Regions from separate parts of the Rahnella sp. BIGb0603 genome, predicted to be linked through region 1. Evidence: predicted binding sites of a transcription regulator. Region 1 holds the regulator's gene; each other region holds the start of a gene.
What was found. Region 1 encodes PurR, which represses purine synthesis genes. Its sites were predicted from a motif close to CANGCAAACGTTTGCNTG; they were not measured.

Region 1 (8,089 bases):
AACCACGCTGGGCACTAAGCGTCTCGGGGATAAAATTAATATTGAAATTGATCCGCAAACGCAGGCCATCGTCGATACGGTTGAACGTGTGCTGGCCAGCCGCGAAGCCGCAATCGCCACTGCGCAGGCGATGAACGAAAAGGCTGAATAATCATTTTCAGCACGTGCGTTAACAGGAACCAAAAAGAAAAACCAAAAAGAAAACCGGACATGAACGTCCGGTTTTTTGCTTTTAAAGCGTGGTAAAAGGATTCTGCGAATTAGCGTGGCACGCGCATCCCACCATCCACACCTTCAGGGCTGAACACAACTTGCCAGAGCTGAATATCACGGGCTCTGAAAGCACCTGCACAGGCATTCAGATAATAGGTGAACATCCGGTGAAAGCGGTCGCCGTAACGCTCTGCCAGTTCAGGCCAGTGTTTCTGGAAACGTTCATTCCAGGCCATCAGAGTACGATCATAATCTGCGCCGATATTGTGCCAGTCTTCCATCACAAATAATGATTCGCTGTTTCGAGCAATTTGCTGGACAGACGGCAGGCAGCCGTTTGGAAAGATATATTTATCTATCCACGGATCGACACTCAGATCTGTTTTGTTAGAACCGATGGTGTGCAGCAGGAAAATGCCGTCAGGTTTGATGTTACGTCGGGCGACATTAAAGTAGGTCTCATAATTTTTGGGGCCCACATGCTCGAACATACCGACGGAAACAACACGGTCGAACTGATCGTTAAGATCGCGGTAATCCTGTAGCAAAATGGTGACGTCCAGGCCTTCGCAGCGTTTCTGGGCCAGCTTTTGTTGCTCGGCAGAAATCGTAACGCCAACCACGCTGACGCCATAATTGCGGGCTGCAAACTCAGATAATCCACCCCAGCCGCAGCCGATATCGAGCAAACGCTGGCCCGGTTTCAGTTGCAGTTTATCGCAGATCATTTTGAGTTTAGCTTCCTGCGCTTCTTCAAGCGTCGTGGCATCTTTCCAGTAGCCGCAGGAATATTGCATATACGGGTCGAGCATCAGGGTAAATAAATCATTACCCAAATCGTAATGTTCTTTCCCGACGATCCACGCCCGTTTACGGGACTGCAGATTGGTGAGGCGTGCTGCTGCGATACGTAGTGTGTCTTTAAAATGGTGGGGGAGTTTATTTTCCAAACCGGCACGGAGAACGCGCTGGAAAAATATATCAAGGCGCTCGCATTCCCACCAACCATCCATATAACTTTCACCCAGACCCAAAGAACCTTCCTGTAAAACACGCTTGAAGAAGTCAGTGTTTTTTACTTTAAGGTCGAAAGGGCGATTACCGTTAACCTGGATGTCTGCCGTAGCCAGCATTTCACTGACTATCCGATACCACTGATTGTCCTGAATGCTTTGGTCTTCTATACACGATGAACTCATAGCTTCTCCATCACTTTCTCTTCTGACTTATTAACCTGCCGGGAAAAGCAAAGGCTATTTTTGCAGGTCTTTATGAGAACAGACGACTTGCGCCACGTCCGATATTCGACACCAACAGAGGAAATTAGAAGAACGCCTGCACACAAAATGTGGGCAGGAAAATCATCCTTGAAAAACGAACCAGAATAAATAGTGTGACGCGAACCTCGCGCCGACGCTAACTATGTAATAAAAGTATTGTAAAAATGCTATTTTATTGGGTTCAGTTGAGTATAGGCTCGCTGGCTGGCATTCTCAATAGTTAATCACTACGAATGTAAATGTCCATTAAGTGATTGTTACTTAAAGTCATTATCACTATTAGTTTGCATTCCGTGCATGCTGTTTCTGCACCGGTTCCTGTTCACCGGATTGCACTTCTTCCTGACGCAGTGACAGCCAGCGGCCTAAAACTACCAACAGTAGTGTAGACAGCATCGTGGTGACTGTCGCCATGAGTGGTTGCACAATAAATGCGGAAACCAGCAAACTCGCGAGGAAACATAGACCCAACTGCAGTGTATTTTGCAACGCCGCGGCCTTACCTGTATTAGCAGGAAATGGCATTAATGCATTTGCGACGACAATGGGATAAATCGCGCCATTCACCAAAGCCATCAGGCAGAACGGAATTAACAGACTCACCAGACTCGCATCAGTAAATATAGCCACGCCGAACAAACCCGCCACACTGACGCCATAACCTGCCAGCAGCCACGGCAGGATCTTATTCCCATCCGTTTTGCTGATCAGCACACGACACCCAAAACCGCCAAGAAGGAAAGCAATGGTCTGTGGAACATAGCTCAGGCCAATCACACCCGGCGAATACCCCATGTCGCTGAGAATAAACGGGGAACCAGTCAGCCACGCGAAAAAGCCGGCAGAGCAGGCGGCATAAATCATCACGTTACCGCTGTAAACCCGGGAAGCGAGAAGCTTCGCGAAACCGGTTTTATCAGCAGGAGCATGAACCTCTGGCGCATTTTCGCGCAGTGTGGACGTGGTGATAAGCAAGATAACGGCTACGGCGGTCAGCAGAACGAAAATCGCTTCCCAGTCAAAATGGTTGAGAACCCAGGCGCCCAGCAAAGGTGCCAGAGCAGGGGAAAGCGCAACCAGTGGCATGATGCTGGCAAAGGTTTTTTTAGCAACATCGGCAGAAAAGCGATCTACCACCAGCGCCTGCCAGGTGACGGCGGCGGCACAGACGCCGACAGCTTGCAGGAAACGCAGCGCCAGCAGGGCGCGGACATTCTCAACCCATAGCACGCCCAGACAACCGACGACAAAGAGCGCTAAGCCAATCAGCAATACCGGCTTGCGGCCAATCTTGTCGGACAACGGCCCCCACAACAGCTGACCGATGGCAAAGCCGCCAAGGAAAATACTCAGGCTGGCGCTGATCATGCCCGGGCTGGTCATCAGGCTGCTTTGCATCGCGCTGAAGGCCGGAAGGTACATATCGGTCGCTAAAAAGCCAAGCATGCTCAGCCCGGCAAGATAGAGCATAAATCCAAGTGAGGGTTTCATTATTGTCTCTTTAATTTATTTATTGCAGATGATTTGACGCGGAAATCGTATCGGATGCGGAGTTTAACGCTTTGATAACAGGCTTGTGAAACGCTAATATTTGCAATCTGCTATCAAAAATATTGAAGGCTAAACGATGTGGTCAGAATATGCACTTGAAGTGGTCGATGCCGTCGCCCGAACAGGCAGTTTTAGCGCTGCCGCGCAGGACTTGCACCGGGTTCCTTCTGCCATCAGCTACACCGTTCGCCAGCTTGAACAATGGCTGGCCGTTCCGTTGTTTGAACGCAGACATCGCGACGTTATTCTGACTCCTGCCGGTAAAGTTTTTGTCGACGAAGCGCGGGTTCTGACAAAAAAAATGATAGCGACCCGCCGCCAGTGTCAGCAGGTCGCCAATGGCTGGCGCGGAGAATTACGGGTGGCCGTTGACCGTATCGTTAAACCTGTGCGGACACGGCAGCTGGTGCTGGATTTCTATCGCCATTTCCCTGATACCGAACTCATCATTCATTCGGAAGTCTTTAACGGTGTCTGGGACGCGCTGGTCGACGGGCGGGCGGATGTCGCCATCGGCGCGACGCGGGCGATCCCCGTCGGTGGACGGTTCAATTTCCGCGATATGGGTTTTATGGACTGGCATTGTGTGGTCAGCGCGCAACATCCGCTGGCCCAGACGCAGGGAATACTGAGTGACGATCAGTTACGGCCTTATCCGGCGCTTTGCCTGGAAGATACATCGCGGACATTGCCGAAACGCGATACCTGGACGCTGGATAACCAGCGGCGGCTGGTGGTTCCCGACTGGACGTGTGCGTTGGAATGTCTGAACGAAGGTTTATGTGTTGGCATGATGCCGGTTCACCGCGTGACACCCTGGATTGAACAGCAAAAATTACAGGTACTGTCGCTGGAAAATACCTTTCCGGACAGCCCGTGCTGCCTGACGTGGGATCAGAGCAATCCGTCGCCTTCGCTGGCGTGGCTGCTGGAATACATGGGCGATACGGAAACGATGAACCGGGAATGGTTGCGCGACTGACAATAAACGCCTGCGGCACAGGCGTTTATTGAAAGTTAACGGCGGTAATCGCGGTACGGGCCGTCGGCCACGGAACGGCGCTCAACCAGTTTGGGATGCACTTCAATGGTCTGCGACTCTTCGCGTTTGCTGATAATTCTGTCCAGCAGCATGGTAAAGGCCATTTCGCCCAGACGTTCTTTTGGCTGATGAACTGTCGTCAGTGCCGGTGAGAAATAGCGCGCGTTACGCACGTTATCATAGCCAATCACGGAAATATCCTGCGGTACGCGCAGGCCCAGCTCATCGGCGGCACAGATTGCCCCCATCGCCATCACGTCACCGCCACAGAATACAGCCGTCGGGCGGTTTTTCTGCATCAGAATTTTGTGCATGGCCTGATAGCCCGATTCCGGCTCAAAGTCGCCCTGAACGACCCATTCTTCACGAAGAGGAATATTAGCTTCCGTCAGTGCTTTCACAAAGCCCTGGAAACGGCCGCCGCCGGTGTTTCGCGCCAGTTGCCCAGGGATCACGCCGATATCGCGATGACCGCGTTCAATCAGATAACGTCCGGCCATATAGCCGCCTTCAAACGCGTTATCGATAATGCTGTCGGTGAAATTCTTACGCGCTTCGCCCCAGTCCATCACAACCATCGGGATGGAGCGGTATTCTTCAAGCATATTCAGCAATTCGTCCGGATACTCCGCGCACATCACAAGTAAACCGTCGACGCGTTTTTGCGCCAGCATTTGCAGGTAGGCCTGTTGCTTCTCCAGATTATTGTGTGAGTTACACAAAATCAGCGTATAGCCTTTTGAGAAACAGCTGTTTTCCACGGCCTCAATCACTTCGGCGAAGTAGGGCGCTTCACTGGACGTTGCCAGAAGACCGATCGTTTTGGTGTTATTGACCTTCAGGCTACGTGCCACAGCGCTGGGAGAATAGTGCAACTCTTTGATTGCAAGGAGAACCGCGGCTCGGGTTTCTTCGGCGACGAAACGGGTTTTATTGATGACGTGCGACACGGTTGTGGTGGAAACGCCAGCGCGCTTTGCGACATCTTTAATCGTTGCCATGTAAAAAATGACTCCTGTGCTCACGTGTTTCAGCACGTTAGCATTATGTTAATCGTTTGCTTGCGTGGATTTAACTGCTGACTTCGAAAAGGGCAGTGAAATCGTTGGGTGGATTCTTCAGAGTGAGGCGTGAAATGCTCTCGGGTGAAATCGACCGGCACACAGGCGTGGTAACCGACAATTTTCACTTATAATGCAGGAAAGTGGAAGTAAAATTGTCATGAACCTGGTGTCATTCAGCACAAGATTTTCAATGCGAATTATGAGAAAATGCGTTGGCACACATTCAGTGTGGCTATACGAACGCCACAATTTGATCCGTAAGGGGGTTTAATGGACAGCAACCTGAAATTTTCTTTGATCACTACGGTCTGCGCTTTGCTCGTGATTATTGCTTTCAGTTTCACCGCAGTGATGAACTGATTTGCGCGAAAGCCGCAATAAAAAGGGCGATTACCTATAACAGGAATCGCCCTTTTCAATTTTACGCAGTCACCCATTCCGCCGATACTCTTCCCTGCAGAAACTCTTCGTTAAATGCTATTCAATGGCTGATTAGCGAAACTTCAGACTTAACGAATTGTTTATTATCGGATCGTCTTAGGGGTCATTACCCGTCGTGCGCCTACATAATGATCTTGCCAGTAATCGTCACCCAGTGAGGTGATCTTAATGTCTTCGCCGGTGCGCGGTGACTGGATAAACTTCCCGTTTCCTACGTAAACACCGACATGGTCTGCGGCGCCGCGGTTATTAATCCGGAAGAAAACCAGATCGCCGGATTCTAATTCACCCCGTTTGACCGGGGCCGCATCGCGCAAGTGGTACATTTCATTCGCTGTGCGGGGCATTTTAATACGGATCAAATCTTTATATGCGTAGTAAACCAGTCCGCTGCAATCGAAACCTGTATTCGGTGACGTTCCGCCCCAGCGGTAAGGTTTGCCGACCTGGTGCATCAGCTTGGTCATCGCGGTTTGTTGTGCGTGCTGATAACGTTTCTTGTGTGTTGCGCTGAGCGTTATCGGTTTACTGTCTTCTTCACGTAACTTTTTGCCTTTGCGGTGGCGGCCATACGCTTCTTTTTTACTGGCCTTTTCACTGCTGTTTTTAGCGAGAGAGCGGGTTTTCGTTTCCTTCCCTGCTTTCGCCTCGGCCCGGGTTGTCTTGAGTGTTTTTTCTTTTTTACTCTCGGCCCGCGTCGTTTTTACTGTTTTTTCAGAAGACGTCTTTCGCTTAACCAGTTCGGTGCTTTTGACTTTCTTCTTCGAATTTTTTTCCTGAGTTTTAGGTTCTGAAACCGGCGCGACTTTGGTTTTCTTGCTGGTTTTCGCGGCTGCCGTTTTTCGCTTTCGGCGTTCTTCCGGCGTGACCTGGTTAACATGACTCTTTCGCTGGTCGGCAGCGACACGAGTCTGTGGCGACGCATGAGCCATATTCAGAAACAGCTGGGTAAAGAGCAGCACAAAAAGCGTGAACAGTAAGCGCATAGCTTCGTTACCATGAGTGGTAGGGTTAAACATCAGGGATGTCAGAGTATTGCCTAAAAGAACGAGACAAAAAAGCACGAATTGCCTCGATTCTAGATCATATTGTGAGAAAAAGTTAATAGCTTTTTTTATGTCGAAATAACCGCCATTTTTAGTCAAAAAAATAACCACTTTTCATCATGTTATTATTTAAGTTAAAGAATGGGATTTTGCAAATCTGACATTATCGTGGAACGGCAAAAATGTTATTCTCGATGAATCTTTAAATATGTGAACCTGAACGCAAGCGCAGAAGATTGTTTAGCGAAATGCCAGTATTGAGAAAGACCCCACAAAAATTGGCGTTTTTATCTGGTGGCAGCCATCGTTACAATAGAAAGCATTGTGATTGCACACCGTCTCTGTGTGCTGCGCGTGAAGAGTAATGACCGTGACAGCCTGTACCGGCTTGAGGAAGCAAGAAATGACCACTCCAACGATTGAAAAAATTCAGAAGCAAGTTTCTGAAAACCCGATTCTGCTGTACATGAAAGGTTCTCCAAAACTGCCAAGCTGCGGTTTTTCAGCACAGGCTGTTCAGGCGCTGTCTGCGTGTGGCGAGCGTTTCGCTTACGTTGATATCCTGCAGAACCCGGATATTCGTGCTGAGATGCCAAAATTTGCTAACTGGCCAACGTTCCCGCAGCTGTGGGTTGATGGTGAGCTGGTTGGCGGTTGCGACATCGTGGTTGAGATGTTCCAGCGCGGTGAACTGCAACAGCTGATCAAAGAAACGGCTGAGAAATACAAATCCTCTGAAGAGTAATTCAGGGCGATTCAGAAATACCGGCAGCCTGACCCGGGGTTACCGGTAAAAAAAGAGCGACATTATGTCGCTCTTTTTATTTGTCCTTTCGACTGCATGAAAGCCGCGAAAATTATTGCTGATTTTCTTCCGGTGCTTCTTCCACTTCGTTTTCATCCGCAGACAGTGCCAGCGGCCAGCCGCCGAGGCGTTTCCAGCGATTCACCAGCTCGCAAAACAGTTCTGCTGTGCGTTCAGTGTCGTACAGGGCGGAATGCGCCTGACTGCTGTCAAACACGATACCGGCGCTGATACAGGCCTTCGCCAGCACGGTTTGCCCGAGCACCAGCCCGCTTAACGCGGCGGTATCAAAGGTGGCAAACGGATGGAAAGGATTGCGTTTTAGCCCCGCACGTTCGGCGGCGGCCATCAGGAAACTGTGGTCAAAATTGGCGTTATGCGCCACGATAATCGCCCTGTTACAGTTCTGTTCTTTCATCCCTTTACGGATAACTTTGAAAATCTCGTGCAGCGCTTCGTATTCACTGACCGCACCACGCAACGGGTTGGTCGGATCAATACCGTTGAAAGCCAGCGCTTCCGGCACCAGCACCGAGCCTTCGAAAGGCTCAACGTGGAAGTGTACGGTCTCGTCGCTTTGCAGCCAGCCGTCCTCATCCATTTTCAGCGTGATCGCGGCAATTTCCAGCAGGGCATCAGTTTTGGCA
Region 2 (8,089 bases), on a different contig from region 1:
TCAAAACGGTTGCTGAAGGCGTAACGGAATACATGAGCTGGCTTAACCGCACAGTATAAGTCCGCTGATTGAGGAATGGATTAACGGTATGAAAATACTGGTAATTGGGCCGTCATGGGTCGGTGACATGATGATGTCACAAAGTCTCTACCGCACGCTGAAAGCAGCGCATCCGGAAGCGCAAATCGACGTGATGGCACCTGCATGGTGCCGTCCTTTACTCGACCGGATGCCGGAGGTGCGTCAGGCTCTGCCGATGCCGTTAGGCCACGGTGCTCTGGAACTCGGTGAGCGTCGCCGTCTGGGCATTTCACTTCGTGGCGAACAATATCAGCGCGCCTTCGTGCTACCTAACTCGTTCAAATCAGCACTGGTTCCGTTCTTTGCCCGCATTCCTCAGCGTACCGGCTGGCGTGGCGAAATGCGTTATGGCCTGCTCAATGACCTGCGTGTTCTCGATAAAGCCGCCTTTCCTCTGATGGTTCAGCGCTATGCCGCGCTGGGCTACGACGCGCAACAAATCCGCACCGCTGCCGACCTGCCGCAGCCGATTCTCTGGCCGAAATTACAGGTGTCAGAAGCGGAAGTGGCGGCGGTTAAAATCTCATTTGCCGTCAGCGATAACAGGCCGCTTGTGGGCTTTTGTCCGGGTGCAGAATTTGGCCCGGCAAAGCGCTGGCCGCACTATCATTACGCCGCTCTTGCCGAAAAACTGATTGGCGAAGGCCAGCAGGTGGTGCTCTTTGGTTCTGCGAAAGACCATCAGGCGGGCGAACAAATACGCCAGTCTCTGACGGAAGGCGCCCAGCCTTTCTGCCTGAATCTGGCGGGTAAAACGTCGCTGGATCAGGCTGTTGTAATGATTGCCGCCTGTCAGGCCGTCGTCAGCAATGACTCAGGGCTGATGCATGTAGCGGCCGCGCTGGATAAACCGCTGGTTGCTCTGTACGGGCCGAGCAGCCCGGATTTCACCCCGCCGCTCAGTCATCGGGCCAAAGTTATCCGCCTCATCACCGGCTATCATAAAGTCCGCAAAGGCGATGCCGAAGAAGGCTACCACCAGAGTCTGATCGATATTCAGCCAGAACAGGTCTATCAGGAATTAAGTCAGCTACTGAATTCAGGGAAGGAGCAGTAATGCGGGTTCTCATCGTCAAAACATCGTCAATGGGTGACGTCCTGCATACTCTCCCGGCACTGACGGATGCCATGCAGGCTATCCCTGGGATCCGGTTTGACTGGGTCGTGGAGGAAGGTTTCACTCAAATTCCCGGATGGCATCCGGCGGTAGACCGCGTTATCCCGGTAGCCATCCGGCGCTGGCGCAAAAACTGGTTTGGTTCCGAAACCCGCCAGCAACGTTGTGATTTCAAACGTGAAGTGCAGTCACGAACTTACGATGCCGTCATCGACGCACAAGGCCTGATCAAAAGCGCGGCACTGATTACCCGTGTCGCAAAAGGCGAAAAGCACGGTCAGGATTGCAAAAGTGCCCGCGAGCCTTTTGCCAGCTGGTTTTACAATCAACGTCACGAGATCGATAAAAAACAGCATGCTGTCGAACGCACCCGTGAGCTTTTCGCAAAAAGTTTGGGCTATCAAAAGCCGGCGACTCAGGGCGACTACGCCATCGCCGCACGCTTCCTTTCACATCCATCGCAAGATGCTGGTCAGTATCTGGTCTTCCTTCACGCCACTACTCGCGCTGATAAACACTGGCCTGAAGAGCACTGGCGCGAACTGATTGGCCTGCTCAGTACGCAGAATATCCGTATCAAACTGCCGTGGGGCGCGGAACACGAATATCAGCGTGCGCTGCGACTTGCAGAAGGTTTCCCTTTCGTTGAAGTATTACCCAAATTAAGCCTGCAAAATGTGGCCGAAGTGTTGGCAGGGGCAAAGGCTGTCGTTTCAGTCGATACCGGCCTGAGTCATCTGACTGCCGCACTGGATCGCCCAAATATCACGCTTTACGGCCCGACAGATCCTGGGCTGATCGGGGGATATGGGAAGAATCAGTTTATTTGCCGCCCGCTATCCGGGAATCAAATGGCGGACATTCTTCCTGAACAGGTAAAAACACTGCTCGATAAGGAGGCCGGTTAATCGTGGGATCTTTTTTCAAACAGATTTACCGATACACGCACCCGCGGTCATACAGGCACAATGAAAATTTATGGCCCTATATGAAAATAGGCAGAGCGCGTTCGGGGGAAATAACTAAACTCGAATATCGCGGCCAGTATGTACCCATAGCCGATCTTTCCTCCTTAAAAGGAAAGTTTTCCGGGCCGGTAATGCTGACTGCCACCGGGCCTTCCGTAAAAGAAATTGATTTTACCCAACCCCCTCTCCCGATTCCGGCTTTTGGCGTTAACGGAGCCTGGTCGCTGAGCCAATTTTTTGAATTCTCGTTTTACGTTATCGTTGACATGGGATTCTTCGATAAAAAGCCCGAAATCGTAGCTAACATTATTGCCGCACGTAATTTGACCTTATTTACGACGGCGCATGGCATAGCCAGAATCGTTGATCGCTTCGGATTAAAAAATATTCAGTGTACCTTAGCGCTTATCGAAGATGCTGCTTGTAGAATTTACCAGCCTGCACTCAAACCTCATGAGCTAAAAGGTTTTTATGTTGTTAAAGAGAGCTCAGCTGAGTTTGCTCCGGACCGCGCAGATATCGGTTTTTCAACGGATATCCGGCAGGGGATTTTTGATGCCGGTACCGTGATTTACTGGGCATTACAGATTTCCCTGTATCTTGGTTTTACCGAACTGTTTATCGCAGGCCTGGATATGAACAACTTTGATAAACCCCGGTTTTATGAAAGCCAGAGCGATATGCAACCCACGAACCTTAAAGGTATTTTCACAAACCTTGTTTTACCTGCCTTTCAACATGCCAGCTTATTACTTAAAGATAAGAAAATAAGAGTTGTTAATCTTTCAGTCAATAGTGCTATTCCAGACTACATTTTTGAAAAGGTTTCATATAATGATGCATTTTTTAAGAAGAATTAATGCAGAGCATCTTTATTATTTATTCTTTACATTGTTTCTTTTCTTCAGTGCAATTTTTTGCGGCTATACAAGATCGACAAACCTTTTCCATTTATCGGGAATAGTTTTCCTTTTCCTAATTTTCAGAAACAAAACATTTCGCGATACCCTTCTGCATAAAAAACAGATGCTTTATGGGCTGCTTTTTTGCTCAATTTATCTGTTGTATTTTTCGCTGAGCACCCTTTGGGGAGACATCCCGTCAAACCTTGAGTCAGCGTTAACACACAGTTTATACATTCTGATCTTTGTCGCCATGGTCGCGAAAATATTAAGCAGCGAGAAAAGAGAGATTGCTCTGGCAGCGATAATTTTCGGATTTGTTGCTTTGGCGCTTTTCTTAATTGTTGTTGATTATCAAAATTTACTGACCAACCGACTGATGAGCCCAATATCTCCCGGCCCGAGTAATGTCATCGATGTCGGCGGATACTTTTCAATCGGGATAATTCTCTCATTGCTGGCGTTCAAAGAGAGTAAAAAACCTGTGTTTATCATCACAGCCTCTATACTTTTCATCGCATTATTACTCACTCAAAGCCGCGGGCCCTTTATTGCTCTGGTGATCTCGCTGATCGTCACGTCACACTATAAAATTCTTTCCAGGAAAAACGTTTTAATTGCAGCCATCGCACTTGCCGTTGTCATTACAGCCATGTCATATATTGGCATTACTGAGATGGTCATTGAACGTTTTCAGGAGTTGTCATCGCAGGTTTACTTACGTCTCAGTATCTGGCGACATACGTTTGAAGTGATCTCTCCTGACATAGTTTTCGGTTACGGTTTTGATAAGAGTCTGAATTTCATTAATTACAGTGGCGAACACATCACAACGACACATAGCTTGTATCTTGGGAGCATGCTGAAAGGCGGGTTGGTCGGTGTCATTTCACTTCTGATGCTGCTGGGTTATATCGCTTACAGGGCGTTATGTTACATCAAGGAAGAAAGACGTTTTGAGGCAGCTATCTTCATATTCATGCTGATCTTTTATGTTTCGCAGGGAATGTTCAATATCAGTAATCCCAGCGAAAGCTGGTACTTATTCTGGTTCCCGATAGGTGTTTTGCTGGCCGGAGAAATAAAGAAAGCCCGATAGTAAATGGCGAAACAGAGCAAGGGAAAAATAGCTATTCCCTTGCTCTCACCCTCAGAGCGGTAACAATAATTCAATTCTTTCCATGACATCCTCAGCATTAATGATAGCTAAAGGCTGTATTTTTATATCTGCTGCCAGATTTTTAATATCTGTAGAAACACGCATGACCTGATGCAATTCCATATCCTGATAAGGCCCCGTATGGTCAGGATTTGCTGTCACGAAAAGGCTGACAGTTTTGGTTTTCAGCGCGACGGCAAGATGAAGCGGTCCGGTATCTCCGGTAACGAGCACATCCATGTTTTCTATAATGCCCATCAATTGCTTCAGATCGGTTTTCCCGATATAGCTGGTGACCCGTTTTACTTCATCTTCCGACAATGAATTCAGGAAGAATTTTTCATAGGCCAGTTCTTTTTTTGTCCCAATCAGCACAACTTCATACTCTGGCCCCAATTGGAAAAGTACCTTCGCAAGCTCAGAAAATTTTGATATCGGCCAGCATCTTATTGGTTCAGAGGCGCCCATCTGAAAACCAATAATTTTCTTTCCGGCTTCTTTATTAAGATGCGTGAAATCAACTGGAATAACCATTTCATTATTGGATACATCGCAACCTAACAAACTGCACATATTCAATTTTCGTTGAATCAGATGGCAGCTTAAAAACGATCCTTCATTAACAAGCCACTTTTCCATCCCAATCTTCTTACCGCCGTATATATCCTTGACGATATATTGGGAGCCGGACATCACTGCGCTAAGAATGTCGTAGGGTGCTTTTGAGTGTAAGATTACCGTTAATTCAGGCGGCCGCTCTCTAAGTTGTGTGACCAGTTTTCTGACGTGTTTTACCTTCTCATCCCAATATACTATCCGGTCAAAAAAAAGACTTCCCTCAACGAGGGTTTTATTTTTTTCACTGGAGACCAGTGTAATAAACGCATCCGGGTAGCGTTGTCTTACCGCACGAATGGCTGGCGTATTGAACATTAAATCGCCCAGCGCCGTGGTCGAGTAAATAGCAATACTTTTAAAATTCTCTTCTGCCGAGAATGACTTCCGGCTTTTCAGAGTGGGCTTAATCTTTACATAGCAATGTAAGAAAAGATTAATCCAAAATATTTTCATCCTTTTCTGCGACATCTTAGTCCATCTTCCATTGATAATATTCTGCCAGAGTCATCCCCTGTGCCCGTTCGCTTATCCAGCTAAACAGCTTTTCCAAATCGTCGTAGAGTCTTTCAATGTCTTGTTCGTTTTTGAACGTCGGGCTTCCGCCGGGCATGAACTCTGAAGAGTGCAGCATGAACTCGATATAGTCAGAACCCTGCTTAAGAGTCTGCTCAGCAACCTTTTTCATATTCTCAACATTGCCACCGGATGGGCGCAACCAGAGCGTAGAAGGCGACCGGGTTTTTCCGCGAAGTTTATCGTAGCCGCTCTTAATATGATTGAGCATTCCCGAGTGCTTAAGCTGAATACTCATCGGGACTTCAAGAAGCGGAGAATTGCCCGCTTTTGCAATATCATTGAGGTCAATGAAATAAGCCTCTTTCGGAAAACGGCTGTAATCCGTTCCGCCTGCCCCTTCAGGGTTACCCGGTGAAGATGACCAGTTCACATGCGGTGTCACCGAACAATCAACCAGATATCCCTGCTCAACCAGCAGCGACGCATAAAACTCATTAAACGCCCAACGACCCGCGCGATGGCTGAGCATTTTTGTCTGGAAATTGTCTTCCAGCAGTTTCGTCATAAATGCCACTTTAGCCTTGATTTGGTCTTCCGGGAATTCGATCAGGTAAGGCTTGTGTCGCCAGTCATCATCGGTCAGCGCGATAAGCGGAGGGCTATTCCAGGCATGTAAATGCATGCCAACTTCACCTTGTCCCCGCCGGATCACATCACTGGCAAACTCCACATAAGCAGCATCCTGCGCCATTTCATAATTCGTAAGATAAACCGGCTTAAAGGCGTACTTTTCGCAAAGGCTCTGGAATCGCGGCAGAAAGCGGGTGTTCTCAGTGGAAATGCGCTCATGATTTTGCCAAAGATTGTCACCCTCGGTATCTATGGTGATGATAAATGCGGGTTTTTTCATTGAACTGGCCTAATTTTATCTTATTAATCAAACGTACAGGATGACGGTTACGCGGGCATGCCAATGCAAACATACCGCTATGACAACAATTTATTGGATTGTTTCTATTTTTTGGGATTTTCACCCTCAACGCAAGAACCGTGTTGGGTGTAGCCTGAGGCTTCAGTGTACTTTAGAATCGTGCTTTGATTCCTAAACAGTGATGAATTATGACGACTGCTCAAGCACAAAATCCGGATTCCTCTATCAGGCGTATCCTTATCATCAAACTACGTCATCACGGCGATATGTTGCTGACGACCCCGGTCGTCAATACATTGAAGGCGCGTTATCCTGACGCTGAAATTGATATGCTGATATACCAGGAAACCCGGGATATGCTGGCGGCCAATCCTTCCATTCATCACTTGCATTGCATTGACCGCACCTGGAAAAAACTCGGCGTGTGGTCCCATATGGCTCATGAAATTCGTTTAATGAAACAGGTCATGTCCCGCCATTATGATCTGACGCTCAACTTAAGCGATCAGTGGCGAAGTGCCATTGCCACCCGACTTACGGGCGCGTCTGTCCGCCTGGGTTTCGATTTTCCAAAACGTCAGGGCGCATTTTGGCGTTTTTGCCACACCCAACTGGTCAGTACGAAAAACCATCATGCACTTCATACCGTTGAACAAAACCTCTCCCTGCTGGCCCCCCTTCAGCTTCCTTTGATAATACCGGAAGCCACGATGAGTTATGCTCAGGAAGACGGTGAAAAGGTACAGCATTTATTACAGCAGAATCAGGTTTCTGGCCGTTATATTGTGGTGCAGCCTACCTCTCGATGGTTCTTCAAATGCTGGTCAGAAGAAAAGATGGCCGCCATGCTTACGCAATTGCACGCTGAAGGCTATCCACTGATAGTCACTTCCGGGCCGGACAAACACGAGCTCGCCATGGTCGATCGTATCCTGAAACTTTGTCCTCAGATCAATCTGATTTCTCTGGCCGGCAAATTAACGTTACCCCAGCTTGCCGCCTTGATTGATGGTGCCGCACTATTTATCGGCGTGGATTCTGTCCCGATGCATATGGCGGCGGCTTTGAAAACTCCTCTCGTCGCTCTGTTTGGCCCGTCAAAACTGGTTTTCTGGCGCCCATGGGAAGCCACAGGTGAAGTGATTTGGGCCGGTGATTTCGGGCCACTTCCTGATCCGGACAATATCGATACCAACACGTCCGAACGTTATCTGAATGCCATTCCCGTAGACGTCGTGACTGATGCGGCCAGGAGATTATTAGCATGAAAGCATTCCGGCTTGCTTTAGTTCGCCAGAAATACCGCCCTGACGGAGGCGCCGAACGGTTTGTTTCCCGGGCGCTGGAAGCACTTGAAAACCAAAATATCGAGCTTAATGTCATCACCCGCGAATGGCAGGGTGACATTAACCCCGATTGGAATGTGCATCTGTGCAACCCGTGGAAATTCGGTCGTGTAAGCAGGGAGCGCGGTTTTGCCAACGCGGCCCGGCAAATCTGGCAAAAAGAGAAATTCGATTTGGTGCAAAGCCACGAACGGATACCTGGCTGCGATTTATACCGGGCCGGTGATGGCGTTCATGTCAGATGGCTGGAAGAGCGTTCGCGATTGTTGCCTCAGTACAAAGCAAAAAGACTTTTCACCGACAGGTTTCACCGTTACGTCATGCAAGCCGAAAAGGATATGTATGCTGCGCCAGAGTTGAAAGCGGTTATCTGTAATGCCGAAATGGTTAAAAAGGAAATCATTGAGCGGTTTTCTGTGCCCGCAGAAAAAATTCACGTCATTTATAATTC
Region 3 (8,089 bases), 680 kb from region 1:
AGTTTTCTCTTTATCGTAGGTCAGCCGGTTATGCCAGGTAATAACCGGCAGATACAAATCCTGAGAATCAGAGTCATTCCAGGTGGTGGAGACCTTGTCTTTAAAATCGGACCAGACATTGGCTGCCAGCGATTTGTATTGCACGGTATCCGGATCGCTGACCGGATGTATTCCACTGTTGTTGGCCCACAGGTTTGGGCTAAAAATTACAGACATTAATAAACCGACATCCCTGAGATTTTTCTTATTTACCATATTCAACGTCACTCCTTATCGAAGCAATATCATAAACAAAGCATAAGAAAACAGGTTAAACAGGGTTGTAACAAAAAACGTTTAGACACTTAATTACCTGAAAATTAAGGGGTGCAAACTTAAATTATCAGAATAGTCTGTAATGCTTCTGACTGTTTTAAATTTAATAAAGGTATTTATTAAGTAAAGAAATTCAGTTAAAACTGAAAGCGGAACCAGCCAAACAGAACATTGCCTTTTGTATTCGTCCCCGGCACGTAGGTCGCCTGGAATGTCACCCGCGAATATCCGGCAGACACCAGCGGTAACACCATAGGGAAAGGCACGTAATCATAGTTGTCACGTGCAGAGATGGCAGCAATGTATCCGGCTCCCAGGCGAAATTCCTGATCGCTGAAAGGCTGCCATATCTTTTCATATCCATATCCGGCAACGGGTTCCCAATGATTAAAGGAATCTTTAAACGCCATGGCATAAAGCGCGTGCCAGTTTCCTTTATCGTCATAACGTGAAACGCCGTAACCGCCTCCCCACGGATGTTCATTATATCCGTCAATTTGTTTTTTACTGTGCGTGTGACGATTATGGCGGGTTAATACCGGAATAAAGAGATCTTGCTGTTGAGGTTTATTCCAGGTTTCAGCGATATTATTTTTAAATGAAGACCACAGCCCGTCATTTTTTTCGTGTGAAGACATTTCCTGCTGCTGATAATTAGCAACATTTTCCTGCGCCTGTCCATTAATGGACATTAATAATGTACACGTCAAAAGTGAATAAGAGAGTATTGCGCGAGAATTCGCGGAGATTATATTTTCCATTGGCGTAAATGCCCTGTTGAGTTGACCAGGGCATTATATGGCGCTTAACACATATAAATATTTAATAATATATTCAGTAAATATAAACTACAGAGACCAAGAAATGCTATTTCATTGTAAAACAGCCGGTTACAAATTTACCCAGCGGCCGTTTTTGACATATCTTCTTACACTCACGAAATTAATATCATGATTAGTTTATTTTTTGATATTCAGACATAAAAAAAATCCGCAGGCTTTCGCACTACGGATTTTTATTACTGAAGTTTTTTAATGATTAGCCCAGCTGTTTACGCGCGTTGCGGAACATGCGCATCCACGGGCTGTCTTCACCCCACTCTTCCGGGTGCCATGAGTTGCTGACGGTGCGGAAGACACGCTCAGGGTGCGGCATCATGACGGTGACGCGGCCTGAGAGGTTAGTGACAGCGGTGATACCGTTCGGAGAACCGTTAGGGTTGGCCGGATAGTTTTCAGTCGCCTGACCGTTGTTGTCGACAAAACGCAGCGCCACCAGATTGCTGTGTTCGATCTGTGCCAGATGCGCAGCATCACGCACTTCCACATGGCCTTCGCCATGGGAAACGGCGATTGGCATACGTGAACCGGCCATGCCCTGCATGAACATTGACGGGCTGGCGGTCACTTCTACCAGGCTGAAACGCGCTTCAAAGCGATCAGACAGGTTGCGCACAAAGCGCGGCCAGTGTTCAGCGCCCGGGATCAGTTCTTTCAGATTCGACATCATCTGGCAACCGTTACACACGCCAAGCGCCAGAGTCTGCGGACGGTGGAAGAATTCAGCGAACTCTTCACGCACGCGGTCGTTGAACAGGACAGACTTCGCCCAGCCTTCGCCCGCGCCCAGCACGTCACCGTAAGAGAAACCGCCGCACGCCACCAGCGTGTGGAAGTCCTGCAAATCACGGCGACCGGCCAGCAAATCGCTCATATGCACGTCAACCGCATCGAAACCGGCGCGATGGAAAGCCGCCGCCATTTCAACGTGGGAGTTAACGCCCTGCTCACGCAGCACGGCCACTTTCGGACGCGCACCTTTCGCAATATAAGGCGCAGCCACGTCTTCGTCCGGCGCAAAATTCAGTTTCACGTTCAGGCCAGGATCAAGATCGCGGGTTTTGGCCTGATGTTCCTGATCGGCACATTCGGGGTTATCGCGCAGGCGCTGCATCTGCCAGGTGGTTTCTGCCCACCAGGTACGCAACGTGGTGCGGCTTTCGCTGTATACCGGCTTATCGTCCTGCGTGATGATGAAGCGGTCACCGGTTTCAACAGTACCGAGGTAATGCGTGCAGTCTGCCAGACCGAACTGTGCCAGCGTATGTTCGACGGCTTCACGGTCAGAAGCGCGAACCTGAATCACTGCACCCAGCTCTTCGTTAAACAGCGCCGCCAGAGAATCGTTGCCCAGAGCGGCGATATCCGCCGTCAGGCCGCAGTGACCGGCAAAGGCCATTTCCGCCAGCGTGACCAGCAAACCACCGTCGGAACGGTCATGGTAGGCCAGCAGTTTCTGTTCAGAAACCAGCGCCTGCATGGCGTTGAAGAAGCCACCTAGCTGTTCAGCACTGCGCACATCCGCTGGCGTGTTGCCGAGCTGACGATAAACCTGCGCCAGCGCCGTCGCGCCCAGTGCGTTGTGACCGGCACCCAGATCCACCAGCAGCAATGCGGTGTCGCCTTTATCGGTGCGCAGTTGCGGCGTCACGGTATGACGCACGTCTTCGACGCGGGCAAATGCCGTGATGACCAGAGACAACGGTGACGTCATCTCGCGTTGTTCGTTGCCTTCCTGCCAGCGGGTTTTCATCGACATGGAGTCTTTGCCCACCGGAATGGTGATACCCAGTGCCGGGCAAAGCTCTTCGCCCACCGCTTTCACCGCGGCATACAAACCGGCATCTTCGCCCGGGTGACCGGCCGCAGACATCCAGTTAGCAGAAAGCTTAACGCGTTTCAGGCTGCCGATTTCGACCGCGGCCAGGTTCGTCAGTGCTTCACCGACGGCCATGCGGCCGGAAGCGGCAAAGTCCAGCAAGGCGATTGGCGCACGTTCGCCCAGAGACATCGCTTCACCGTGATAGCTGTCGAGGCTGGCGGTAGTGACCGCGCAGTCAGCCACCGGGATCTGCCACGGTCCCACCATCTGATCGCGTGCAACCATACCGGTCACGGTGCGGTCGCCGATGGTGATCAGGAAGGTTTTCTCCGCCACAGCAGGCAGATGCAGAACGCGGTTTACCGCTTCGGCAATCTGAATATTTTCGCCGTTGAGATCATCGCCCTTCGCTTTGAGCGTGGTGACGTCACGGGTCATTTTCGGGGTTTTACCCAGCAGTACGTCCAGCGGCATATCAATCGGCTGGTTATCGAAATGGCTGTCTTCCAGAGACAGATGCATTTCTTCTGTGGCTTCACCGATCACCGCGTACGGTGCGCGCTCGCGTTTACAGATCGCATCGAACTGCGCCAGCTGAGCCGGTGCAACCGCCATGACGTAACGTTCCTGCGATTCGTTACACCAGACTTCCAGCGGGCTCATGCCCGGCTCGTCGTTCAGGATGTCACGCAGCTGGAAGCGGCCGCCACGGTTGCCGTCGCTGACCAGTTCCGGCATCGCGTTGGATAAACCGCCAGCGCCAACGTCATGGATAAACAGAATCGGGTTGGCTTCACCGAGCTGCCAGCAGCGGTCGATCACTTCCTGGCAACGGCGTTCCATTTCCGGGTTATCGCGCTGTACGGAAGCAAAATCCAGATCCGCGTCAGACTGGCCGGAGGCCATTGAAGAAGCCGCACCGCCGCCCAGACCGATATTCATCGCCGGGCCGCCGAGCACAATCAGTTTCGCGCCAACGGTGATTTCACCTTTCTGCACGTGATCAGCACGGATGTTGCCGATACCGCCCGCCAGCATGATCGGTTTGTGATAACCGCGCAGCTCAGGGCCATTGTGGCTGTTGACGTTTTCTTCGTAAGTACGGAAGTATCCCAGCAGCGCCGGACGACCAAATTCGTTGTTGAAGGCTGCGCCGCCCAGCGGGCCGTCAGTCATAATATCCAGCGCGGTAACGATACGATCCGGCTTACCGAAATCTTCTTCCCACGGCTGTTCGAAGCCCGGAATACGCAGGTTAGAAACCGAGAAACCGACCAGACCGGCTTTCGGTTTTGCACCGCGACCGGTTGCGCCTTCGTCACGGATTTCGCCGCCGGAACCTGTCGCCGCACCCGGCCACGGAGAGATCGCCGTCGGGTGGTTATGGGTTTCAACCTTCATCAGGATGTGCGCCTGCTCCTGATGGAAATCGTACAGACCGTCTTTCGCATCGGCGTAGAAACGGCCGACCTGCGAACCTTCCATCACGGCAGCGTTATCTTTGTACGCAGAAAGCACGTGATCAGGCGTCTGTTCGAAGGTGTTTTTGATCATCTTGAACAGGGATTTCGGCTGCGTTTCGCCGTCGATAATCCAGTCAGCGTTGAAGATTTTATGGCGACAATGCTCTGAGTTTGCCTGTGCGAACATATACAGTTCGATGTCAGTCGGGTTGCGCCCCAACGACGTAAAGGCCTCCATCAGGTAATCAATTTCGTCCTGCGCCAGCGCCAGACCCAGTTTGGTATTAGCGGTTTCCAGCGCGATACGGCCTTCGCCGAGAATATCGACATGCTGAACCGGTGCAGGCTGTTGCTGCGCGAACAGCGCGCTGGCGTCTTCGAGTTTGCCAAAGACGGTTTCCATCATGCGATCATGCAGCAATGCGCCCAGCTGCGACCATTGTGCTTCGGTCAGTTCAGGAGCCTGAACATAAAACGCCAGACCGCGCTCAAGGCGAAGAACCTGAGATAAACCGCAGTTGTGTGCAATATCAGTCGCCTTGGAAGACCACGGAGAAATGGTGCCAGGACGCGGGGTAACCAGCAGTAAACGACCTGTTGGCGCATGTTCAGCGAGAGAAGGACCGTATTTCAGGAGGCGTTGCAGCTTGGTTTGTTCGTCCGAATTCAGCGGCGCGCTGACATCGGCAAAGTGTACATATTCGGCGTAAATATCATTGACCGGAAGGCGTGCTTCCTGACAGCGGGATAATAATTTGTTAATGCGAAAAGCCGACAAAGCGGGCGAACCACGCAGTATTTCCATAATCACAGATCTCTCGTCTTCGAAGACACTGACCACAGTGCTTCATTGGGCGCAACAGGGGGAAAACGCGGGCTATTATAAAGAAAGCTTGCGGCATACGAAACCGTTTGCGTCGGGAATATTGATATTCACTCATAACCTTATAAATATTGCGGTTAATATGAATAATGTTGCAGACTGCCGTTTTGTTGAGCAAAATGCGTCAGCACTGGGGATATAACCATAGAAACTGCACAGCACATCGTAAAAAAACAAGAGCGCCGCAGCGAGATAACTATTTGACGCGACTAAAAATTAACTATGTTCTGATGGGGATTGCCGCCCTGTTGCTGGCGCTGGCCTTATGGCCTGCCGTCCCGTGGCACAGAGGCGAAGGCGACCAGTTGGATCAGATAAAATCCCGTGGAGAATTGCGCGTAAGCACGCTCAATTCTCCACTGACTTTTATGGACTCCCCGGAAGGAAATCTCGGCTTCGATTACGAACTGGCTAAACGCTTCGCAGATTATCTGGGCGTAAAGCTGGTGGTGAATCAGCACACCACGATCGAGTCCATGTTCGACGATCTGGACAACAACAAAACCGACATGCTGGCTTCCGGGCTGGTGTATAACAATGCGCGCCTGAAAAACTACCGTGCCGGGCCGGAATACTATTCCGTTTCTCAGCAACTGGTTTACCGGCAGGGAACCGCGCGCCCGAAAAGTTTTGCGGATGTGAAAGGTACGCTGGTGGTTTCCGCCGGCAGTGCGCACATCCTGACGCTGGAAGCCGCCGCCAAAAAATACCCCAATCTGACGTGGACTACGACGGACAAGCTCTCGCCGCGCGATCTGTTGCAACAGGTTGAGAACGGCAAACTGGATTACACGCTGGGGGATTCCGTCACCATCGCCCTGATGCAGCGCGTTTATCCGCGTCTGGCCGTGGCTTTTGATGCCACGGAAGATGAGCCGGTGACCTGGTATTACCGCAAGGAACCGGATGACGACAGCCTTTCTGCGGCGATGCTGGACTTTTTCAGCCAGATTTCCGAAGACGGTACGCTGGAGAAACTTGAGGAGAAATACCTCGGGCACGTCGGCGATTTTGATTATGTCGATACGCGAACTTTCCTGAACGCCATCGACAGTACGCTGCCGGTTTTACAACCACTGTTTGAAAAATACGCGGATAAAATTGACTGGCGGCTGCTGGCGGCGATTGCCTATCAGGAATCCCATTGGGATCCGCAGGCAAAATCTCCGACCGGCGTGCGCGGCGTGATGATGCTGACTCGCACCACAGCGGATGGCCTGAATGTCGATGACCGGACCGATGCCGAGCAAAGTATTCGCGGAGGCGCTCTGTATCTGTCGCACCTGATGGATAAGATGCCGGAATCGATTCCTGAAGATGAACGGATCTGGTTTGCGCTGGCAGCATACAACATGGGTTACAGCCACATGCTCGACGCCCGTAAGCTGACGGCGCAGCAAAAAGCCAATCCGGACAGCTGGGCCGATGTGAAGCAGCGTCTGCCGATGCTCAACCAGAAGCGCTATTTCAGCCGCACAACGTATGGCTACGCGCGCGGCACGCAGGCGTACAATTATGTGGAAAACATCCGCCGCTATCAGCTCAGTCTGGTCGGGTATCTGATGGAGAAAGAGAAGCAACAGGCGCAGAAAGCGGCGTTGCAGGCTCAGCTGGGCCAGGGTTATCCGGTCGTGGACGCAAAAGAAGCCCTGGCGCCGTAGCATTTATAGCAACGAGCGGGCTTATTCTTCAGAGGTATTACCGGCTTGCGCAGCGCGCTCTGCCAGCCGCAGCGCCTTTTTCTGGCTGCGGCGTAAACGAAAGAACGCGCTCAGCTGTTCGGAACATTCTTCCGCTAAGACGCCCGGCAGAATTTCTACTCGATGATTCATGCCCGGATGGCGCAAAACGTCCAGCAGGGAACCGGCGGCACCGGTTTTGGCATCCGCTGCGCCATACACCACGCGACGGATACGGCTGTGGATCATCGCCCCTGCGCACATAACGCAAGGCTCAAGCGTGACGTACAGCGTGGCGTCCAGCAGACGGTAATTTTGTACAGCACTTCCGCCGAGGCGCAGCGCCATAATTTCCGCATGCGCAGTCGGATCATGATGCCCGATAGACCGGTTCCAGCCTTCGCCAATCACCTGATTATCCAAAACCAGCACAGCCCCCACCGGCACTTCGCCTTCATCCTGCGCTTTCAGCGCCAGATTCATGGCATATCGCATCCAGTGTTCGTGTTCTTTCATTTCTGCAAACCCGTTACATAACTCTGCGTCCGACACTTCAACCTCAATCTCTTTTTAGCGGCCAGCAGTATACCTGCGTCATCCCAATGCAAACAGGCCGGAAACCGGCCTGTTTTAGAATGATAGTTAAGACGAAGGTCCGGCGGCGGAATTATTCCAGTTGCTGGAGTTCGCCCTGCTTGCTGACGCGAAAGCGGTGCTCGCAGAAAAACAGCAGCGGGTTGTCCTGTTTGCTGTCGCTGTAGCCACTGTAAAGTTTCAGCGGAGAACCGATGCGGCGTTCAAGCTGAACCACTTTCTCCTCACCCAGGCAGCGCAGAGGCAGCACCCAGCCGCCTTTACCGCGCGCAATGCGGCTGCCCACCAGACGCACTTTAGGCAGAAACAGCGACGCGTTATACACCTGCTGAACCAGATTTTCCGGCGATCCGGTGATCAGCCACACTTCGGTATCATCACTGTCGAGGTATTCACGCAGCCGCCGCTGTACAACCGGGAACTCCACCACTTTGTGGCGAAACGCGGTGACAAACTGCAATTCCAGCGCTTTAAGCCGGGCTTCGCTGTGACCA
Region 4 (8,089 bases), on a different contig from region 1:
CACGTGGCTGGCGACAACGCCCTTGGTCGCCTGACGGTCAAGGGTGATCACCGGGATTTTAGCCTGGTTGGCCATCGCTACGGCGTTACCTACCGCGTCAGAATCCGTCGGGTTGATCAGCATCAGCTTGGTGCCGCGAACGGTCAGGTCTTGCACGTTCGCCAGTTCTTTTGCCGGGTTGTTCTGAGAATCAAGCACTACCAGGTTGTAGCCCAGTTTATCGGCTTCTTTTTGCGCGCCGTCTTTCATAGAAACGAAGAACGGGTTGTTCAGAGTAGAAACGACCAGCGCAATGGTATCTTTCGCCAGAACGTTAGCACTGAAAGAAGCGGTGATCGCTGCGGCGGAAACCCAGACAGCCAGTTTTTTCATATTCATGGTCATAAGTCCTGTAGGAGAGTTTATTTGTTGCTTTTGTTATCCACCAGAACCGCCAGCAGAATGACGACTGCTTTTACGATCATCTGGTAGTAGGAAGAAACACCTAATAAGTTCAAACCGTTATTCAGGAAGCCAAGGATCAAAGCACCGATCAGGGTGCCTACAATACGTCCTTTCCCGCCAGAGAGGCTGGTTCCCCCTAATACCACAGCGGCAATCGCATCCAGCTCGTAACCGGTACCTGCGTTAGGCTGCGCAGAAGACAGACGCGCCACTTCGATGATACTGGCCAGAGCCGCCAGCAATCCGCACAGGGAGTAGACGATAATTTTGACTTTATCGACGCTGATACCTGACAGACGCGTCGCGGATTCATTACCGCCCAGCGCGTAGATATAACGCCCCAAGCGTGTGTGATGGAGCATGTACCAGGCGGCAATAAACACGATGGCCATCAGCCAGACCGGCGTCGGAATGCCCAGCGGACGTCCGATACCAAACCAGCCGAATACGTCTGCCACATCGTTAAAACCGGTGCTGATCGGGCTGCCGTTGGTATAAACCATCGTGATACCGCGCAGCAGTAACATCATGACCAGCGTGGCGATAAACGCCTGCACCTTGCCTTTAGCGACAATCAAACCCGTGACAGCGCCGACACCTGCACCCAGCGCCAGCGCGCCCGCCACTGCGACTAAAGCATTCACTTCCAGCCCGACAATTGAAGCCGCCACCGCGCCGGTCAGCGCCAGCAGAGATCCGACGGATAAATCAATGCCGGAAGTGAGGATCACCAGCGTCATACCGACCGCCATAATGGCGTTAACCGACGTCTGCTGAAGGATGTTAAACAGGTTATTGAGCGTGAAGAAATTCGGGCTCATGGAAGAAACCACGGCAATCAACACCAGCAGTGCAATCAGAGACTTTTGCTCCAACAACCACTCTTTACTGATCCAGCGCTTTTTGGCTGGCAATGTCTGAGAACTCATATCTGATTACTCCTGCGTCACGCCGTATTGCTTGCCGACAGCGGCTGCCATCAACACTTCTTGCGTAGCCTGTTCTATCGGGAATTCACCGCTTAAATGACCTTCATGCATCACCAAAATCCGGTCACTCATGCCGATCACTTCCGGCATTTCTGAGGAAACCAAAATGATGCTCAGCCCTTCGCGCTTGAACTGGTTTATAAGCTGGTAAATCTCTTTTTTGGCACCCACGTCAACGCCGCGCGTCGGTTCGTCCAGGATCAGGACTTTTGGCCGTGTCATTAATCCGCGGGCAATCGCCACTTTTTGCTGATTACCCCCGGAAAGCAGGCCAATGGTCTGCATCATTGAAGGCGTTTTAATATTGAAGAGGCGGATAAAGTCGCCGACGGCTTGCTGTTCTTCCGCATGTTTGAGTCGTCCGCCGCCGTGGCTGAAATAACGCAACGCGGTCAGTGACATGTTTTCTTTCACAGACATGCCCAGCACTAAACCATCACGCTTACGGTCTTCAGAGATATAAACGATGCCGTTCGCCAGCCCGTCCTGCGGTGAATGGGTGACGACTTCGCGCCCATCAAGCGACACATAGCCACTTTTACGCGGCAACGCGCCGTAGAGAATTTTCATCAGTTCGGTACGGCCTGCGCCCATCAAACCGGAAATCCCGAGAATTTCACCGCTGTGCAGATCAAAACTGACGTTATCCACACCCGGCCCGCTGACATCACGTACCTGCAGACGCAGCGCACCGCGCTGATGATTAATACGCGGGTACTGTTCTTCGAGGCGGCGACCGACCATCATTTCAATCAGCGAGTCTTCTTCCAGCGAACTGACCGGACGCTCTGCGATAAACTGACCGTCACGGAATACGGTCACGTCATCACAGATTTCGAAGATTTCTTTCATACGGTGAGAGATATACACCACGCCACAACCCGCAGCTTTCAGCTCGCGGATCACGCTAAATAAAGAGGCAGTTTCGGTGTCGGTCAGGGCATCCGTCGGTTCATCCATGATGATGACTTTGGACTCAAAGCTCAGCACCTTGGCAATTTCGACCATCTGCTGGTCGCCAATTGATAATTCGCCAACCAGACGATTGCTTTTGTAGCGCAAGTTCAGGCGTGCCAGCAGTTTATCGGCTTCGGCATACATCTTTTTCCAGTTAATGCGGCCAAAACCGTTCACAAACTCCCGGCCCAGAAAGATGTTTTCAGCGATGGTCAGCTGTGGGATCAGGTTCAATTCCTGATGGATGATGCCAATTCCGGCTTCCTGAGAAGCTTTCGGGCCATTAAACGCCGCTTCCTTACCGAGAAAATGTACTGAGCCGGCATCTTTCTGGTAGATGCCGGTCAGCACTTTCATCATGGTGGACTTGCCCGCGCCGTTTTCTCCCACCAGCGCCATCACACGTCCCGGATAGACGCTGAGCGCCGCGCCGGAGAGTGCTTTCACGCCAGGAAAGGCTTTATCAATGCCTGTCAGTTGCAGCAAAGGTTGCATAAAGACCTCAGAAGGTTACGCCGGCACACAGAATAATGTTCGCGTAGGGCGAACATTCCCCGCTGCGGATCACAGCCCGACTTTTTTCGCTTTGCGCTTTGAATGCCTCATGACTGACGTAATCCAAAGCAATGGTGTTTCCCTGGTGTTGTTCGAGTTGTGTCAATCGGGCGAGTAACGCTTCATGGAGTTGAGGATTTTTAGTGAGGATTTCCTCTGCGAGGATAGCCCGCTCAACCTGCATCTCGTGTGTCACTACCTCTAAGACTTGTAAAAAGGTGGGCACTCCCTGAGTTAGCGCCAGATCGATGCGTTGGCAAGCTGCTGGCACCGGAAGTCCGGCATCGCCAATAACCAGCTGATCGGTGTGACCTAACCGGGCAATAATATTTGAGATTTCGGCATTTAACAGCGGTGACTTCTTCATTGTGTACTCCTACAGCGAAACGTTTCGCTCACGGATGAGTTTATGAGACTCAGCGGGCAAGGCAACGAAGATGTGATGGAATTGTGATCAGCGTCGAAACGTTTCGCTGAATGATTCAGAAACCACGCAGAAATTTGAGTTTGGTGATTATTAAAGGGGTGAAGAAATAAAACAGGGCACCCGAAGGCGCCCTGTGAGCGGCAGAAAAAAGCGTTAAATTTCTACCTGTGTACCGAGTTCGATCACGCGGTTCGGCGGAATTTCAAACTGATCCGGTGCACGCAATGCGTTACGGCTAAGCGCCATAAAGAGTTTGCCACGGAAATAGAGATACCACGGTCGCTTGGTCAGGATCAGCGATTCGTGCGACATAAAGAACGAGGTTTCCATCATCCGGCACGGCAATCCTTCCAGACCACAGCGGTGGAAGACTTCTTCCACATTCGGCGTTTCTTTAAATCCATAACTCGCCACCACGCGCCAGAATGTCGGCGAAAGCTGCTCAATGGTGACGCGCCGGACATTATGCACATAAGGCGCATCTTCGGTGCGTAACGTCAGCAATACTACGCGCTCATGCAACACTTTGTTGTGTTTGAGGTTATGCAGCAGCGCAAACGGGATCACGTTGATGGCGCGCGACATATATACCGCCGTGCCCGGAACACGAACCGGCGGGGATTTTTCCAGGGACGCGATCATCGCTTCCAGAGAATTGCCGTGTTCGTTCATGCGGCGCATAAGGCGGAAGCGCTCGCTTTTCCAGGTGGTCATGACGATAAACATGCACAGGCCGAGCGTCAGCGGCAACCAGCCACCGGAGAACAGTTTCGTGGCGTTCGCGGCAAACAGCGGGATATCCATAAACAGCAGACCGATCAACAAAATCCCAACCAGAAACGGTTTCCAGTGCCAGTTTTTGAGCGCCACCGTGCAGGAAAGAATACTGGTCAGCACCATCGTACCGGTCACGGCGATACCGTACGCCGCCGCCAGATTGCTCGAATGCTCGAAGCTGGCGATGACGATAACCACCGCAAAGTACAGCAGCCAGTTAATCGCAGGGATGTAGATCTGACCCGCTTCCATTTCTGAGGTGTGGATAATGCGCATCGGCGGCAAATAGCCCAGACGCACAGCCTGACGGGTCAGGGAGAACACACCGGAGATAACGGCCTGGGACGCGATAATGGTTGCCAGCGTCGCCAGAATCAGTAAAGGAATCAGCGCCCAGTCAGGTGCAAGCAGAAAGAACGGGTTTTTGATCGACTCCGGGTTTTTCAGCAGCAACGCGCCCTGACCGAAATAGTTCAGCACCAGAGAAGGCAGCACGACGGTGAACCAGGCCAGACGGATAGGGAATTTCCCGAAGTGGCCCATATCGGCATACAGCGCTTCCACACCGGTAATCGACAGAACGACCGCGCCGAGTGCCAGGAAGGAAAACGACTTGTGCTCGATAAAGAAATTAACCGCCCACATCGGGTTCATGGCGCGCAGCACTTCCGGGTTCTGCATGATGCTGTTCACACCGAGCACCGCCAGCGTCAGGAACCACAGCAACATGACTGGCGCAAAGAGTTTGCCCACGATGCCGGTACCGTGCTTCTGAATAACGAAAAGCAACGTCAGGACAGTAATAGAAAGAGGGACAATATAGGGATCGAGTGAAGGTGCTGCGATTTCAAGACCTTCCATCGCGGAAAGAACGGAAATAGCCGGCGTGATCACCACTTCACCATAGAAGAAACTTCCCCCGATCAGGCCGAGAATGACCAGAACGGCGGTGGTACGTGCCGACGTATTTCTGCCCGCCAGAGACATCAGCGTAAGAATACCGCCTTCACCTGCGTTGTCTGCCCGCATCACATAAGTGAGGTATTTGAGCGAAACAATGAGGATTAACATCCAGAAAATCAGAGAGAGAAAACCAAAAACGACGCTGGGTTCAACGTTGAAACCATAGTGACCAGAAAAGCACTCTCTTAAGGTATAGAGAGGACTGGTACCAATGTCGCCATAGACCACACCAATGGCGGCCAGGGTTACTGCTGGGAGTGACCGTTTATGTTCAGTGCTCATATTTCGTTTCTTTTTTGCTCGAACATCCGTAAGCGATGCGTGCGCTCAGTCTTATGATGCCCACTAAAAGGCGCACAGTATGCACGAATAAATCAGATTGCCTACCCTTAAATGTGCAGCTAAACCGCCATTCAGATGAACGCGGTCACAATTCTGATAATAGAAAATTTTTACTAATCAACAAGCTATAGCGTTAAAAATAAACGTGGCATATCGTCATAAGCCAGTACACTATTCAACAACTAAATGGAAACCGGAAGAGACAGTATGGCGCAATCCCCCCTTCTGGCAGAACGGATAGCCCGTCTTGCTAACGCATTAGAACATGGCCTGTACGAGAGGCAAGATGCCATACGCCTGTGCCTGCTGGCGGCCCTGTGCGGGGAGAGCGTTTTTCTGCTTGGCCCGCCGGGTATTGCAAAAAGTCTGATTGCCCGCCGTCTGAAATTTGCTTTCCGTCACGCACGCGCTTTTGAATATCTTATGACGCGCTTTTCCACGCCGGAAGAAGTCTTTGGTCCGCTGTCGATTCAGGCCCTGAAAGATGAAGGCCGTTATCTGCGTCTGACTGAAGGTTATCTGCCGGAAGCGGAAATTGTTTTCCTGGATGAAATCTGGAAAGCAGGACCGGCCATCCTTAATACGTTGCTTACCGCCATCAACGAACGTCGTTTCCGTAATGGCGAGCGCGAAGATCCTATTCCGATGCGTCTGCTGGTCAGTGCTTCCAACGAATTGCCTGAAGCCGACGGCGGACTGGAAGCATTGTATGACCGCATGCTGATTCGCCTGTGGCTGGATAAAGTGCAGGATAAGCAGAATTTCCGCTTACTGCTGACCAGCCGTAATAATGAAAGCACCAATCCGGTGGCGGAATCCCTGAGTATCAGCGATGAAGAATATCAACAATGGCAGCCGGAGATCGATAAAGTCAATCTTTCAGACAGTTGCTTTGAACTGGTGTTTCAGCTTCGGCAGCGCCTTGATGCACTCGACACGGCGCCTTATGTTTCTGACCGTCGCTGGAAAAAGGCACTCCGCCTGTTGCAGGCCTGCGCCTTCTTCAGCGGCCGGGACACTATTACCCCGATAGATCTGATTCTGCTGAAAGATTGTCTGTGGCATGACCTGAATACCTATCAGCTGCTGCAAACCCAAATCGAGCAACTGATCACCGAACAGGCTTATCAGCAGCAAACCTTGCTGATGAAAATCCAGCAGCTCAACCAACAATGGATGCAATACCAACAGCAACAAAGCTCCCGCCAGTCGGTTAAGCTGAGCAAAAAAGCCGGTATTTTTAGCCGTAAGCCACAATACAGCCTGCCGGATGCGCTTGTTGCCAGCGGAGTGACGCTGTTGCTGCAAACGCCTTTGCATCTGCACGAGATTAAAGTCACGCATCTGCTTTTTGAACGCAGCGTTCTGGAAGAGTGGCTAAATAAAGGTGGCGTTCTGAAAGCCAAACTTAACGGGATTGGTTTTGTTCAAACGGTTGATGCCGAAATCGATGATAAGCAGCAATTACTGGTGCTGGATGTCAGCCGCCAAAGTACGCCGCTGACGCTGCCGGGTAATGAACACATCGCGGTGCCGGACGAAATGAAAAATACGCTGAATGACCTGAACGCAAAACTCGCTCAACAAAGACATGAGTTCGGCCAGCAGCAGAACTGCCTGTTTGTTCCCGCGACGTGGATGGCAAAGATTGAAGCCAGCCTGTTGCAGGTTTCTGAACAGCTCCGCCTCCAGCAACAAACCTTTAGCGGTCACTGATCGTGTTTACACTGGAATCTCTGGATCTTCTGCTGGCGATCAGCGAAGGAGAACTGATCGAGGAACTCATCGTCGGGTTACTGGCAGCGCCAGCCCTGGCGATTTTCTTCGAGAAGTTTCCGAGGCTGAAGCGCGCACTGACCCGGGATCTTCCTGAATGGAAATTACGTCTGCGCCAGAGGATCCACGAAACCCCGGTGCCCCCGGATCTGGCAAAAGAGTTTTATCTCTATCAGCATAGTCAGCAAACTGATGCCGTGACGTTTCAGTCAGAGCTGGGATCCCTGCTTGATGAGCTGGCGCGGCTGAATTCCCCGTTTGCGACCGAAGCCCGTACCTTGCGGGAAAATAATGAAAACTCCCGCACGGCGCAGACCGGTAACAGTTTTCAGACTTTATTCCTCCAGCGCTGGCGCCTGAACCTGACATTCCAGACGGTGAACGTTCATCATCAGTTGCTGGAACAGGAGCAGGAACAGCTACAGGAAGAATTATTACAACGCCTCGAACTGAGCAGCGAGTTGTCTCCTTTACTGGCAGAGAACGATACCGCCGCAGGCCGGTTATGGGACATGAGTAAAGGAAAGCGTCTTCGGGGCGATATCCAGTCGCTGGCACGTTTTGGCGCTTTCCTCCAGCAGCAGCCGGAACTGATGAAACTGGCAGAGCAGCTCGGGCGCAGCCAGACGGTGAAAACCAGCCCGCATGAAGATGCCAAAATGGAAACGCACCGGCTGATGGTTCGCGAGCCGGCGACGGTGCCGGAAGAAGTGAATGGCATTCATCAGAGCGATGATATTTTGCGTCTGATGCCCACCGAGCTGGGCACATTAGGAATTCCGGAACTGGAATATGAATTTTACCGGCGCCTGCTGGAAAAACGTCTGATGACCTACCGGCTGCAAGGCGACGTCTGGTG

Region 2: the regulator PurR is predicted to act here: its motif matches at 6,308-6,325, upstream of rfaQ (putative lipopolysaccharide heptosyltransferase III).
Region 3: the regulator PurR is predicted to act here: its motif matches at 5,341-5,358, upstream of purL (phosphoribosylformylglycinamidine synthase).
Region 4: the regulator PurR is predicted to act here: its motif matches at 3,325-3,342, upstream of rbsD (D-ribose pyranase).

Annotation. Positions count from the first base shown of each region.
Region 1 covers NZ_JANUEX010000001.1:369,691-377,779, reverse strand. Annotated here, with positions in the region: gene M2403_RS01740 (riboflavin synthase subunit alpha) at 1-151, shown strand, start outside; gene cfa (cyclopropane fatty acyl phospholipid synthase) at 261-1,412, opposite strand; gene punC (purine nucleoside transporter PunC) at 1,773-2,984, opposite strand; gene punR (DNA-binding transcriptional activator PunR) at 3,121-4,026, shown strand; gene purR (HTH-type transcriptional repressor PurR) at 4,062-5,087, opposite strand; gene M2403_RS24905 (YnhF family membrane protein) at 5,421-5,510, shown strand; gene M2403_RS01715 (C40 family peptidase) at 5,675-6,577, opposite strand; gene M2403_RS01710 (Grx4 family monothiol glutaredoxin) at 7,041-7,382, shown strand; gene rnt (ribonuclease T) at 7,495-8,089, opposite strand, start outside.
Region 2 covers NZ_JANUEX010000013.1:51,530-59,618, reverse strand. Annotated here, with positions in the region: gene rfaD (ADP-glyceromanno-heptose 6-epimerase) at 1-59, shown strand, start outside; gene rfaF (ADP-heptose--LPS heptosyltransferase RfaF) at 89-1,138, shown strand; gene rfaC (lipopolysaccharide heptosyltransferase RfaC) at 1,138-2,106, shown strand; gene M2403_RS24095 (sugar glycosyltransferase) at 2,109-3,026, shown strand; gene M2403_RS24090 (O-antigen ligase) at 3,001-4,167, shown strand; gene M2403_RS24085 (glycosyltransferase family 9 protein) at 4,219-5,313, opposite strand; gene M2403_RS24080 (polysaccharide deacetylase family protein) at 5,315-6,271, opposite strand; gene rfaQ (putative lipopolysaccharide heptosyltransferase III) at 6,478-7,560, shown strand; gene M2403_RS24070 (glycosyltransferase family 4 protein) at 7,557-8,089, shown strand, end outside.
Region 3 covers NZ_JANUEX010000001.1:1,053,179-1,061,267, forward strand. Annotated here, with positions in the region: gene pagP (lipid IV(A) palmitoyltransferase PagP) at 1-216, opposite strand, end outside; gene pagP (lipid IV(A) palmitoyltransferase PagP) at 453-1,007, opposite strand; gene purL (phosphoribosylformylglycinamidine synthase) at 1,354-5,247, opposite strand; gene mltF (membrane-bound lytic murein transglycosylase MltF) at 5,523-6,983, shown strand; gene tadA (tRNA adenosine(34) deaminase TadA) at 7,005-7,517, opposite strand; gene yfhb (phosphatidylglycerophosphatase C) at 7,669-8,089, opposite strand, start outside.
Region 4 covers NZ_JANUEX010000010.1:3,682-11,770, forward strand. Annotated here, with positions in the region: gene rbsB (ribose ABC transporter substrate-binding protein RbsB) at 1-378, opposite strand, end outside; gene rbsC (ribose ABC transporter permease) at 402-1,373, opposite strand; gene rbsA (ribose ABC transporter ATP-binding protein RbsA) at 1,380-2,885, opposite strand; gene rbsD (D-ribose pyranase) at 2,893-3,312, opposite strand; gene kup (low affinity potassium transporter Kup) at 3,526-5,394, opposite strand; gene ravA (ATPase RavA) at 5,662-7,170, shown strand; gene viaA (ATPase RavA stimulator ViaA) at 7,173-8,089, shown strand, end outside.